Regions from separate parts of the Pseudorhodobacter turbinis genome, predicted to be linked through region 3. Evidence: riboswitches for the same ligand, from Rfam matches in the RefSeq annotation. Region 3 holds a riboswitch; each other region holds the start of a gene.

Region 1 (4,069 bases), on a different replicon from region 3:
CTGGAAAAATTCCCGCGCGTTGATCTTCTTTTTCTTGATCCGCTTGTCATCCACCATCTCGGCGTATTTCTCGGTGACCGAGATTTCCGAGAAGGGAACGCCGTAAACTTTGGCCACGTCATGCGGCGAGAAGAGGTACATATCCTCATTTTTTTTGGCCAATTCAAAGGTGATATCGGGGATCACCACGCCAAGCGACAGGGTTTTGATGCGGATCTTTTCATCGGCATTTTCGCGCTTGGTATCAAGGAACTGGAAAATATCGGGGTGGTGGGCATTGAGGTAAACCGCCCCCGCACCCTGACGCGCGCCCAATTGGTTGGCATAGCTAAAGCTGTCTTCTAGCAGTTTCATCACCGGAATGACGCCCGAGGACTGGTTCTCGATCCCTTTGATCGGTGCACCCGCCTCGCGCAGGTTGGTCAGCATCAAGGCCACACCGCCGCCACGCTTGGACAGTTGCAGCGCGGAGTTGATGCCGCGACCGATGCTTTCCATGTTGTCTTCGAGCCGCAGCAGGAAACACGAAATCAGCTCGCCGCGTGATGCCTTGCCTGCGTTCAAAAACGTCGGCGTGGCGGGCTGGAAGCGGCCTGCGATGATCTCTTCCATAAAGCGCATGGCTTGGGTTTCATCACCGCGGGCCAGCGCAAGGGCGACCATGACCACACGGTCCTCATAGCGTTCCAAATAGCGCTGCCCGTCACGGGTTTTCAGCGTGTAGCTGGTGTAATATTTGAACGCCCCAAGGAAGGTCGGAAAACGGAACTTGGCGCCAAATGCTGCCTCCCAGATCTTGCGCTGAAAGTTCTTGGAATATTGATCCAGCACTTCGCCTTCGTAATAGCCTTCCTCGACCAAATAGCCGAGTTTTTCATCAAGGCTATGAAAGAAAACGGTATTTTGATTGACGTGCTGCAAGAAATACTCTCGTGCAGCCTTGCGGTCAGCATCAAAGCGGATGTTCCCCGCATCATCATAGAGGTTTAGCATGGCATTTAATGCGTGGTAATCCAGCGCAGGCTTTACGACGTCGAGCATTCAGTCCCCCAGAATTCGGCAAGGCCCGTTCGGACACGGGTGATATCGGTTTCGGTTCCCGCCAGCTCAAACCGGTAGAGCACGGGGATATTACATTTTGCGGAGATCACGTCGGCAGCACAAGCATAGGTTGTGCCGAAGTTACGATTTCCGGCGCCAATAACGCCGCGCAAGCCCGCGCGGCGTGATGGATCATTCAAAAAGCGGATCACTTGTTTTGGAACTGCCCCACGCCCCTCGCCATCGGCGAAGGTAGGGCAGATCAACACATAGGGTGTAACAAGATCCGGCATAGGGTCGTTCGGGCGAACAGGGATTCGCGCAGCAGCTAGACCCAATTGTGCAATGAAACGCGCCGTATTTCCAGAGGCCGACGAGTAATAGACAAGCCGGGTCACATCATCAGGCCAATTGGCCAATCATATCAGGGCGAAAGCCCGCCCAATGCGCATCACCGGCGATCACAACGGGGGCTTGGCGGTAGCCCAACGAGGTAACGCGGTCCATCGCGTCTGCGTCTTCGGTCAGGTCTACCACAGTGTAGGTGATCCCTTTTGCATCCAAAGCGCGGGTGGTGGCGGTGCATTGCACGCAAGCGGGTTTGGAGTAAACGGTGATGGTCATGCCTGTGGCCCCTTTATCAGTGTTTTTAATGCGCGGGTGTGGCACATGATTAAAGCAGGTTTCGGTCCTGTTTCCAATCACGTATTCACGCCCGCTGCGCGGTTTCGTCTTTGGTGTCAGGGTCGGTTTTCCGGCTCGGTTCCCATTACGCGGCCAACACCTCAAGGCCTACACCCCAAGCTATATGTTAACGTTGCGAACCACTTACAATTGCGGTGGCAGCGCCCTTTCGGGCAAACTGACCGTACCGGCTTTCCTTTTAACCCCGAGTCGCCCCGAGGCACCATGACACCAGCAGTGGTGGAGTAGAGGGGGTAGTTTGTCAATATCTTGTGGCCGCCATTCTTGCCAATATTGGGACTGTTGCTGGAAAGCGCAGGTCAATGGCTTAGAGCCCCAGCGCCTGCTAGTTGCCCCGGTTCAGGGCAATGCCATGTGTCGCGGCCAGATCCACCTCTGCCTGTGACAAGGGTTTGTAGGATATAAATTCACTGCCCGAACAGGCCGGTAGGCCCAAGGCAGTGATAAGGGGCGCGTCATAGTGCCCCGACAAAAGCAAGACGCCTTCACGCGCCAGATGGTCCCTTGTACCCCTGCCGTTATCGGACCGGATGCGGCGCATGAAATCTTGTTGCTGGGCCACGGCCTCTACCACGTCGCGGGTGATCGGCAGGCCTTGCACCTCGCGGAACAGATTGGCCATGCGCTGGTTGCCCGATTGCCCGGCAAAAATCCGTTCGATCACATCGGCGGGCACCGTGCGCCAGAAGTTTGGTGGATAGGGGTGTTCCTTCAGCAGCCACAGGATATTGGCAAACCCAAGCGCCGACACGCTTTTCTTGCCATCCTTGTTTTTGCCAAACGTTAAGTAATCGGGCCGTGCCACGATCAGGCCAAGATAGCATAAGGCCCGCACCTCATCGGCGGCGACCAGAATGCAGGGGTTGTCCACGGCCTCGGTCGGGATCATCCAATTGCTGCCCATTGTGTTCTTGATATCGACGTCACGCCCCAGAATCACGGTGTCCAGCTTGCCCTTGGGCAGGCGCAGCATGGCGCGCAGCTCTATTTCGACCCGCGTGCCGATATAGGTCTTTTCGGTCTTTTCCAATTCGTCATAGGATCGCCGTCCGGTTTTCGGCGTCATGATCACATCATCAACGCATTGCCGCAGCATCGCCGCGAATCGCGCGGCCAAAGCTAACTCGCCGCCGGCGCGATCCGAAATCTCAGTCGCGATGGCAGTTAGCAGGACGTGATCCGGATGGCCTGCGGTAACGATCGTTTCAGGAAGGGTCTTTTTCAAGGCTGCAAAGCTCAGCCATTGACCGCGCGTAGCACCCGCTTGCGAAGCGCTTTGCTGATCTGCGTTGAGACCGCCTGCGCCACCGGCGGCGGGAAGGCATTGCCGACCTGCCGGTACGCATTGGTTTTACTGCCGGTGAAATGCCAGTCGGAAGGAAAGCCTTGGATGCGGGCGACCATTTCCACCGTCAGCCGCGGCATGCCGCTGTGGAAAGGGTCGGGGGCCTCGGGGGCGATGGTGCGCCCCTCTACGCCCAAAGTGGCCCATGCGGCCCGCGCACGGGTTGGGCCAAGATCGGGGCCGCCGTGTTTCTTAGAGCCGCCGACGATGGTGGGCGCAATCTCATCAGCTTTTGCGGCCCATTCCTCGGCGCCGCGCCAGCCGCCTGCCGCCATAAGGTCGCGCAGGGTTTCGCCAACGGTGGGCGGGTTGTGGGGATTCGGCTCTGGCCAATCAAAGAAATCGGCGCGCTCTTTGGGAATCGCGACGATCACCACGCGAGGCCGAAGCTGGGGCACCCCGTAATCGGATGCATTCAACAGACGCCAATCCGTCTTATACCCCAGTTTATCCAGCTGCGTCTTCAGGCGTTCGCGGTAGTCGTGGAAAACCGCACCCAAAAAGCCGCGCACGTTTTCGATCATCACGGCGCGGGGGCGGGCGGCATCGATAATATCAATAGCGTCGTTAAAGAGGTTACGCTCATCCAATTCGCCAAGCTGTTTGCCGGCAACAGAAAAGGGCGGGCAGGGCAGGCCGCCGGCCAAAAGATCCATCCCCCTGAAATCCGCTGCGCGCTCCTTGAAAATGCGGATGTCTTCTTCCAGCACATTCCATTCGGGGCGGTTGTGACGCAGGGTATTGCAGCAGTGCTTGTCAATCTCGACCAGCGCGGTATGGGCGAATCCGGCCTTTTCCAGCCCGAGGGCTTGGCCGCCAGCGCCAGCGCAAAGTTCTACAGATGTCAGCATGTTGCCCGCTTTCTTTTCGCACATACAACCCGTTGTGATCATATAGGTCAACAGTCGAACCGGTGCCGTGTGAACGTTCTTAATTCGTTCTTACCGATACTGTCGTATCCGGGCAAGCCCGATCATC
Region 2 (4,069 bases), 270 kb from region 3:
CCGAGAGCGCGGCGGCCGGATCGGCAAGCGTTGCCTCACGGGCCTCTCCGCCTGCTGCCCACTGCGCGGTCATATATTCCAGATCGGTGATCAACAGGTCGGTTGCCGCCTTGAGGTATTCGGCGCGGCGGTCACAATTGCCATTGGTGCAATCCGCGCCCTGCGCGAAATCGGTTACCGGACGGTTGCCCGCCCCCGGCCCCGTGCCATTCAAATCCTGCCCCCAAAGCAGAAATTCAATCGCGTGATAGCCCGAGGCGACATTCGCCTCGATGCCGTCCACCTCATGCAGGGTTCCGGAAATAAATTCAGGCGTCAGGGCGCGTGCGTCCACATCCGCCCCCGACAGCGTAAACTTCGTATTCGCGATCACATTCAGCGTGGACAGCGGGTTTTCGTCGGATTGGCCATAGCTGGTATCGACATAGTCAATCAGCCCTTCGTCCAGCGGCCAAGCGTTCACACGGCCTTCCCATTCATCCACCACCGCGTTGCCGAAACGGTAAACCTCGGTCTGTTGATAAGGCACGCGGGCCGCGATCCATGCGGCTTTTGCAGCGGCTAGCGTCTCATCCGAGGGCGCGGCAATGAGGGCATCCACTGCCGCTTGCAGGGCCTTTGCTGTGGTCAGGCTGTCGCCGTAACCTGCTGCCGCGATATCGGTATAGGTGCGGGCGACCTCCTCGGGTGTGGCAGCCAGTGCGGGGGCCGCAAACACGGTTGTGGTCAAAGCAGCAATCAGGGACAGACGCATAATATTTCCTTTTTTGGTCAGTGTCTCAAATAGGGTGGCCGCGCGTAGTCGGGCCGGGATAATTCCAGAAAGGACAGCCCGACATCCTCGGCCACCTGAACGGCCTGAAAGGCCTCGCCGGGGTGCATGAGGGTCAGAGCGAAAGCCATTGCGTCTTCGCGGTCGCCTGCCGCACTGGCGGCGATCATATGGGCAAAGGTGGATTCGTCACCGCCAAAGCAACCGCAATCGGAGCCGTGGCGCATCAGCGGGCGGCGGGGGCAGCGTAAAACCACCTCGAGCAAATCCGCAAAACGGTTCACGGTTTGCGCGGCACGCGGCGCATCAAAGCTGCGGGATACGTCTGCCGCAACGGCTTCGCGGCCCTGCGGCCCCTCGCACCACTTGCGCAGATACAAAACGGCGCGACGCTCTACCCCCGGCAATTCGGCCAAGGTGCCGACGGGGGCCGCGCCACGCTGGCGGGATGGGAATTCTGGGGTCCAGGCAATTGACATGTCACCCCCTCATTTTGTCAGGATCAATTTGCCGGCCTTGGTGATGCGCAGGGTATAGACCTGCCCGTCCAAGGTGATATGCGCCATCGTCTGCCCATTGGTCATCACGCGGGCATCATATGCGGGAATAGCCTCCACCAAAACTTGCATGTTCATTTTCCACCCTCCGAGCGCACGGTTTTGTGGTCGGCATAGCTGGCCCAAAGGGCGGTATCGCCCAAGGCCGCAAAGCTGAGCCAGTCGGAAAGGTTGGGAATACGGAACACTTCGGTATCGGGTCTCATCGGGCGATCTTGGGTTGGCGCGGGCATTTTCGCACTCCTTTGCAAAACTGTACCGGGCTTGCCCTGTTCGCACTGGGGTGGCTTGGCTTATGGCGTTACCTTACTGATTCAGTCTGAAATGTAAACCTGATTCTTTTAGTCACCCATTAATAGCTTTGTTTTACAGCCCTCCCCCACACTGAAACCCCTTCACATTCACGGCAACTTTCGCTAGCACAAAAGGGCTTTGGTTCTGGCGGTTCGCCGTATGATTAAAAGGGAACGTGGTAAGATGCCTGCATTGGGCACATAATCCACGACTGCCCCCGCAACTGTAAGCGGAGAGTGAGGCCGGGGGTACCACTGTAGCGCAAAGCTGCGGGAAGGTCCGGCCAAGCGTTGACCCGCAAGTCAGGAGACCTGCCAAGGTGTTCACCCTGTTCGACCGCGAGGGGCGCGTCGGGCTGCGGAGCTTCCGCGCGTGGTGATTTCACCGGCTGCGGGGGAATCATGCATCCCTCCAGTGTCACAACAGGACCAAACGGCAATTCTGTGGCCGTAACCGAGGGTATCATATGCTGGTTTCATCCATGCGCGCAGGCTTGCTGGCGACCGCCGCCGCAACATTTTCTATCACGCCGACTTTCGCCCAAGAGGTGTTTGATCTGGACGAGATCATCATCTCTGGTGGCCTCAGCCCGATTGGCGCGGCGCAATACGGGCACGCCGCCAGCGTGGTGACGGCACAAGACATCGAGGATCGCGGGATCACGACCGTTCGCGATGCCCTGCGGTCCCTGCCCGGCGTCTCGGTCAACGGGTCCAGCGCCAGCCTGACGGGTCTGCGGATCCGTGGCGGCGAAGCAAACCACACCTTGGTTCTTATTGACGGAATTTTGGCATCGGGCGCGGATGGCGGCTATTCTCTTAGCGGGCTGGAAACCGCCAATATCGAACGGATCGAGGTGCTGCGCGGCCCGCAATCAGCCTTCTACGGGGCAAGTGCCTCAACCGGCGTGGTGAACATCATCACCCGCAAGGCTGAAATGGGCCAAACCGCAAGCGCATCGCTTGAGGTGGGTGCAGGCACCACGGCAAGCGTCTTCCTTGGCCACCGGACCGAACGGGGCGCCATATCGCTTGCGATTTCCAGCAGTGATGACCGTGGCTATGACGTTTCCGGTGACGGCGGCGAGAAAGACAGCGTGCGGCGCGATACCGCCATCCTTTCGGGCGACATCATGGCAACCGAGGACCTGAAGCTGGGCTTCACCATCCGCCGGTCCAAAGAAGATTACGACTACGATGATACCTCTTGGACACCCACGGATGCCGCGTCCTATATCGTAGACAACCCGTCAAACTACAGCACCCGCGATGAAACCACCGCCAGCCTGTTTGCGGAATACAGCATGTTGGATGGCCGCCTTGAACAACGGTTTGCGCTGGAAACCACCCGCTTTGATCAAAGCTATAACGGTGGCGCGCCCAGCAAGAACACGGCCAATGCAGCGAAATACCGGCTTAGCTATGGCATTGACGGCACAGTCAAGGATGCCAACCAGCTGCTGAACCTGCTGTTGGAAAAAGAAGAGAAATCCAGCAGCTCCAACCCCGATTACAATCCGAAAGCAACATCGGTCGCGCTGGAATATCGCGGCAGCTTTGACAACGGGCTAAATGTCCAGCTTGGCGCGCGCCATGACCAGAACAGCCAGTACAAGGATACGACGACATGGAATGTCGGCCTGTCCTATCTGTTGCCGCAAAGCGGGGTGCGGTTGCATGCCTCGGCAGGGACGGGCGTGGTGGACCCCTCATATTTCCAGCTATTCGCCAGCAGCTTTGGCTATAGCGGCAACCCCGACCTGACGCCGGAGCGTAACCGCAGCTTTGATCTGGGCGCGACCTTCCCGATCTTTGCCGATCGTGGCAGCATTGATGTGACCTATTTCAACGAGACCCTGACCGATAAGATCACCGATATTTCGACCGGGCCGGGGACCTTCGGCTTTATCAACCAAGGCGGCAAGGCCAAGCGGCAAGGGATTGAGGTAACCGGCAATATGCAGGCGACCGACGTGCTGGCCCTGCGGCTCGGCTATACCTATATCGACGCGAAAAACCCCGATGGCGCCACCGAAACCCGCCGCCCGCGCAATGAGCTGACCTTGGGGGCGACCTATGAAACCTTTGGCGGGCGCGGTGCAGTTTCGGCGGATCTGCGGCATGTCTCGGGCAATTACGACCTGCAAGGCTGGGGCGCGCGCAGTGTTGAAAAACTGCCCGATTTTACCACGCTGGATGTGGCAGCGCATTATGACCTTAGCGACCGTGTTACCCTGACGGGCCGGGTGAGCAACCTCTTTGACAAGGATACCTCCGATTCTTGGGGCTATGCCAACCGGGGCCGTGCGGTCTATGTCGGGCTGAATGCGAAATTCTAACCTGATCAGAATGGTTGCTTTGGCGGCGGGGCTTTCTGGCTCTGCCGTCAAGGCGGATTCGCCGCAGCGGGTGGTATCGCTGAACCTGTGCACCGACCAGCTGGCAAT
Region 3 (4,069 bases):
CGCATCCTCGGCAGGTAGCCGCCACGCTTGGGGGAACCACGGGCAGACGCCAAAGCCGCGCCAGCCCGTGCGCGCGCCGATCAGCGCATAGCCGTCCCCAAACAAACGCGGATCACCGCGGAATTTATTGACCAGAAACCCCGCCACCATTGCCGCATCTTCTGGGTCAATCACCGCTTGCGTGCCGATGATCTGCGCAATCACCCCGCCGCGATCAATATCGCCCGCCAGTATCACCGGCACATCCGCCGCACGGGCAAAGCCCATATTGGCAATATCATCGCGCCTCAGGTTGACCTCGGCCGGGCTGCCCGCCCCTTCGACAATCACCAAATCATATCGCGTCTTGAGACGGGAAAAACTGTCCAGAACCGCGCCCATCAGCTTTGGTTTCAACGCCGCATAATCCGCCGCGCGGGTCGAGGTCAGCCAACGCCCCTGCACGATCACCTGCGCCCCGGATTCGGTCTCCGGCTTGAGCAGCACAGGGTTCATATCCGACACCGGCGCCAGCCCCGAGGCCTGCGCCTGCAATGCCTGCGCCCGCCCGATCTCGCCGCCATCCACCGTTACGGCGGCATTATTCGACATGTTCTGCGGCTTGAAGGGTGCCACGGTCAACCCGCGCAACCGCGCCGCACGGCACAGCCCCGCCACCAGCATCGACTTACCGACATTAGAGCCGGTGCCCTGGATCATCAGCGCGCGGCCCATCCCCTAGAATTCAACCCCTTTTTGCGCCTTGATCCCGTCGCGGAAGGGGTGCTTGACCAAGGTCATCTCGGTCACCAGATCGGCGGCCTCGATCAATTCGGGCTTGGCATTACGCCCCGTCAGCGCAACATGGGTCATCAGCGGCTTTTGCGTTTGCAGGAAATCCACCACCTCGTCGATCTCCAGATAATCATTGCGCAGCGCGATGTTTATTTCGTCCAAAAGCACGAATTGGACCTCGGGGTCGAGGATCAGCGCCTTGGCCTGTTCCCAACCGTTGCGGGCGGCGGCAATGTCGCGTTCGCGGTCTTGGGTCTCCCAAGTAAACCCTTCTCCTGAAACGACAAATTTGCACGCATCGGGGAAATGTTTTTGCAAGAAATCGCGTTCGCCTGTGGCGCGCGCCCCCTTGATGAACTGCACCACGGCGCAGGGCATCTGATGGGCGATACAGCGCATGATCATCCCGAATCCCGAAGAGCTTTTGCCCTTGCCGGTGCCGGTGTGAACGATGATCAGCCCGCGTTCCTCGGTCTTGGTTTGCATCATCCGGTCACGCGCGGCTTTGATCTTGCGCATCTTTTCGGTGTGGCGGCTGTTGGTGTCTTCCATCCGTCCCTCCTTAGGGGTTCATCGCCCTGATGTGTGGCAGCCTGCGTGCGGGGCGTCAATATGGCAGCTTGGGCTCTTGACTTGGCAGGGCCAAGCGGTCAGACCTGACCTCGTGTTGGTGCCCGGTCTTGGCTGGGTGAAAAGGGAATTTGCAATCGGGCCGAACGCGCAAGCGTTTGATCAGGTCAGCAGAGCCGCCCCCGCGACCGTGACCGGAGAGGTCACCCGAATGCCACTGGCCGATATGGTCGGGAAGGTTGGGTGACCGACAAGGGCTGCCATCCGGCACCCCCTGACATCCGCAAGCCGGGAGACCTGCCAGCACGGGATTGATCGAAACCGGGCGGGGTGCCTCGGTGGCGGGTCGCTATCGTTTTGCACCCTGTCGCCTAGCCTCGTTCTGCCTAATGAACGGGATTGCCGATGCCACAGGACCACCCCCATCCAGTCGAATTACTGGTCTGCACCAGTTGCCGCGCAGGCCAACCCGTGACCGAAGGCCAGCCGGTTCCCGGTGCTGCATTGCACGCGGCCCTGATGGCCCAAGAGCCGATGGATGGCGTTAAAATCACCGCTGTGGAATGCCTGTCGAACTGCTCGCGCGGCTGTACGGTTGCCCTGCGCGGCGGCCCTGCCCGCTGGACCTATGTTTACGGTAACCTGTCAGAGGGCACAGACGCCGCGATGGTCTATGAAGGGGTCGCGCAATACCGTGATGCCGCTGACGGGCTCGTGCCTTGGCGCGAACGCCCCGTACATTTCCGCAAAAACTGCATCGCCCGCATCCCTCCACTTCCGCAAACCCCCACCCCAGAGGTTGATCATGTCTGACCTGTCGAAACTTCCCGTTACCGTCATCACCGGCTTTTTGGGCGCTGGCAAAACCACGCTGATCCGTCACCTGATGCAAAATCCGCAGGGCCGCCGTCTGGCCGTTGTGGTCAATGAATTTGGCGATGTGGGGGTCGACGGTGATATCCTCAAAAGCTGCGCGATCCCTGATTGCCCGGCTGAAAACATCGTTGAGCTGGCCAATGGCTGCATCTGCTGCACCGTCGCCGATGACTTTATCCCGACGATTGAGGCGCTGATGGCCTTGACGCCGCGCCCCGATCACATCCTGATTGAAACCTCAGGACTGGCCCTGCCCAAGCCCTTGCTCAAGGCCTTTGACTGGCCCGATATCCGGTCGCGCATCACCGTGGACGGTGTGATTGCCGTGGCCGATGCCGAGGCCATTGCGGCCGGTCGCTTTGCGCCCAATGAAGCAGCAGTTGAGGCCCAGCGTGCGGCAGACGACTCACTTGATCATGAAACCCCGCTGTCCGAGGTGTTTGAGGATCAGATCGCTTGCGCCGATATCGTCTTGTTGACCAAGCCCGATCTGGCCGGCCCAGAAGGTGTCGCCCGCGCCCGCGCCATAATCGCCGCCGAGGCACCCCGCCTGCTGCCGGTGATTGAGGTCGCCGAGGGCGTTGTCGACCCCCGTGTGATCCTGGGCCTGGGCGCCGCCGCCGAAGATAGCCTCGACGCCCGTCCCAGCCACCATGACGGCGCCGATGATCATGACCATGATGACTTCGAATCCGTTGTCATCGACATCGCCGAGGTGGCAGAACCCGCCGATCTTGCCGCCCGGATTGAGGCTTTGGCCCGCGATCACAACATCCTGCGCGTCAAGGGTTATGCCGCCGTCACCGGCAAGCCAATGCGCCTTTTGGTGCAAGCCGTGGGCGCAAGGGTCCGCCATCAGTTTGACCGCCCTTGGGGGGCCGAGGAACCGCGGCGCGGCCGTTTGGTGGTGATCGCCGAGCATGATGATATCGATCCGGTGGCACTTCATGCTGCGTTGAACGCTCCGGCGGGATAACCTAAATGCACGTTGTCTTTCGCGAAAGCCACGGGTTGGACGAGGCCGACACCCCCACCGATCTGGGCCAAAGCCCGGGTGATCTGGTGGTGCTGTCGTTCTCGGACAGTGACCTTGGCGCTTTCGCGGCGGGCTGGCGTGCGGGTGGCGGGTGCGAGGGCCGTTTGCCCAGCCTGCGTTTGGCCAATCTGGCCGCGCTGAAACACCCTCTTTCGGTCGATACCTATGTGGAGCGCACGCTTGAGGGCGCCAAAGCCATCCTGATCCGGCTAATCGGCGGGGTGCCCTATTGGCCCTACGGGTTGCAAAGCGTGGCCGATCTGGCCCGCCGCAAGGGGTTGGCGCTGGCGGTTTTACCCGCAGACGGGCGCCCTGATCCACGGCTGGATGAGGTGTCCACCCTGCCCAAATCTACCCTGCGCCGCCTGTCACAGCTTTGCGATACCGGCGGGGAAATCGCGGCACAGGCAGCACTGGCGCAATTGGCACTTGCCGCGGGGCTTTATACCGGCCCTGTGGTCGGCGCAAAGGTGCTGCCGCAAGTCGGCGCGTGGTTGCCGGAACATGGCGCCTGTTGCCCACTGATGCGCGATCCCGCCCGCCCTCTGGTCTTGGTGACGTTCTACCGGACATGGCTGGCCGCCGCCGATATGGCCCCGATGACCGCGCTGACACAGGCGTTGCGGGACGCGGGCTTTACCGTATTGGGACTGTTCGCGCCCTCGCTCAAAGCGCCCGAAGCTGCACGCTGGCTGTCCCGCCAAGTGGCCTTTCTTGGGCCGGTCGCGATCATCAACGCCACCTCTTTTAGCGGCAAGGGCGCGAATGGGGTGTCGCCGCTGGATTTAGCTGAAGTACCGGTTTTTCAGGTCG

The links. A riboswitch is a leader RNA that binds a small molecule or an ion and turns the genes downstream of it on or off. The one in region 3 is predicted to bind cobalamin.
Region 1: another riboswitch for cobalamin. It lies ahead of nrdH (glutaredoxin-like protein NrdH); the one in region 3 lies ahead of EOK75_RS19690 (DUF1636 family protein).
Region 2: another riboswitch for cobalamin. It lies ahead of EOK75_RS18300 (TonB-dependent receptor plug domain-containing protein); the one in region 3 lies ahead of EOK75_RS19690 (DUF1636 family protein).

The regions. Positions count from the first base shown of each region.
Region 1 is NZ_CP039964.1:981,102-985,170, reverse strand. Features, by position in the region: gene nrdE (class 1b ribonucleoside-diphosphate reductase subunit alpha) at 1-1,041, opposite strand, end outside; gene nrdI (class Ib ribonucleoside-diphosphate reductase assembly flavoprotein NrdI) at 1,026-1,439, opposite strand; gene nrdH (glutaredoxin-like protein NrdH) at 1,444-1,665, opposite strand; cobalamin riboswitch at 1,769-1,968, opposite strand; gene EOK75_RS04615 (NaeI family type II restriction endonuclease) at 2,072-2,971, opposite strand; gene EOK75_RS04610 (DNA cytosine methyltransferase) at 2,983-3,942, opposite strand.
Region 2 is NZ_CP039965.1:1,217,945-1,222,013, reverse strand. Features, by position in the region: gene EOK75_RS18315 (imelysin family protein) at 1-754, opposite strand, end outside; gene EOK75_RS18310 (hypothetical protein) at 772-1,251, opposite strand; gene hemP (hemin uptake protein HemP) at 1,261-1,407, opposite strand; gene EOK75_RS20945 (hypothetical protein) at 1,404-1,562, opposite strand; cobalamin riboswitch at 1,746-1,956, shown strand; gene EOK75_RS18300 (TonB-dependent receptor plug domain-containing protein) at 2,090-3,961, shown strand; gene EOK75_RS18295 (ABC transporter substrate-binding protein) at 3,948-4,069, shown strand, end outside.
Region 3 is NZ_CP039965.1:1,487,881-1,491,949, reverse strand. Features, by position in the region: gene EOK75_RS19700 (cobyric acid synthase) at 1-714, opposite strand, end outside; gene cobO (cob(I)yrinic acid a,c-diamide adenosyltransferase) at 718-1,326, opposite strand; cobalamin riboswitch at 1,426-1,663, shown strand; gene EOK75_RS19690 (DUF1636 family protein) at 1,750-2,157, shown strand; gene cobW (cobalamin biosynthesis protein CobW) at 2,150-3,196, shown strand; gene cobN (cobaltochelatase subunit CobN) at 3,202-4,069, shown strand, end outside.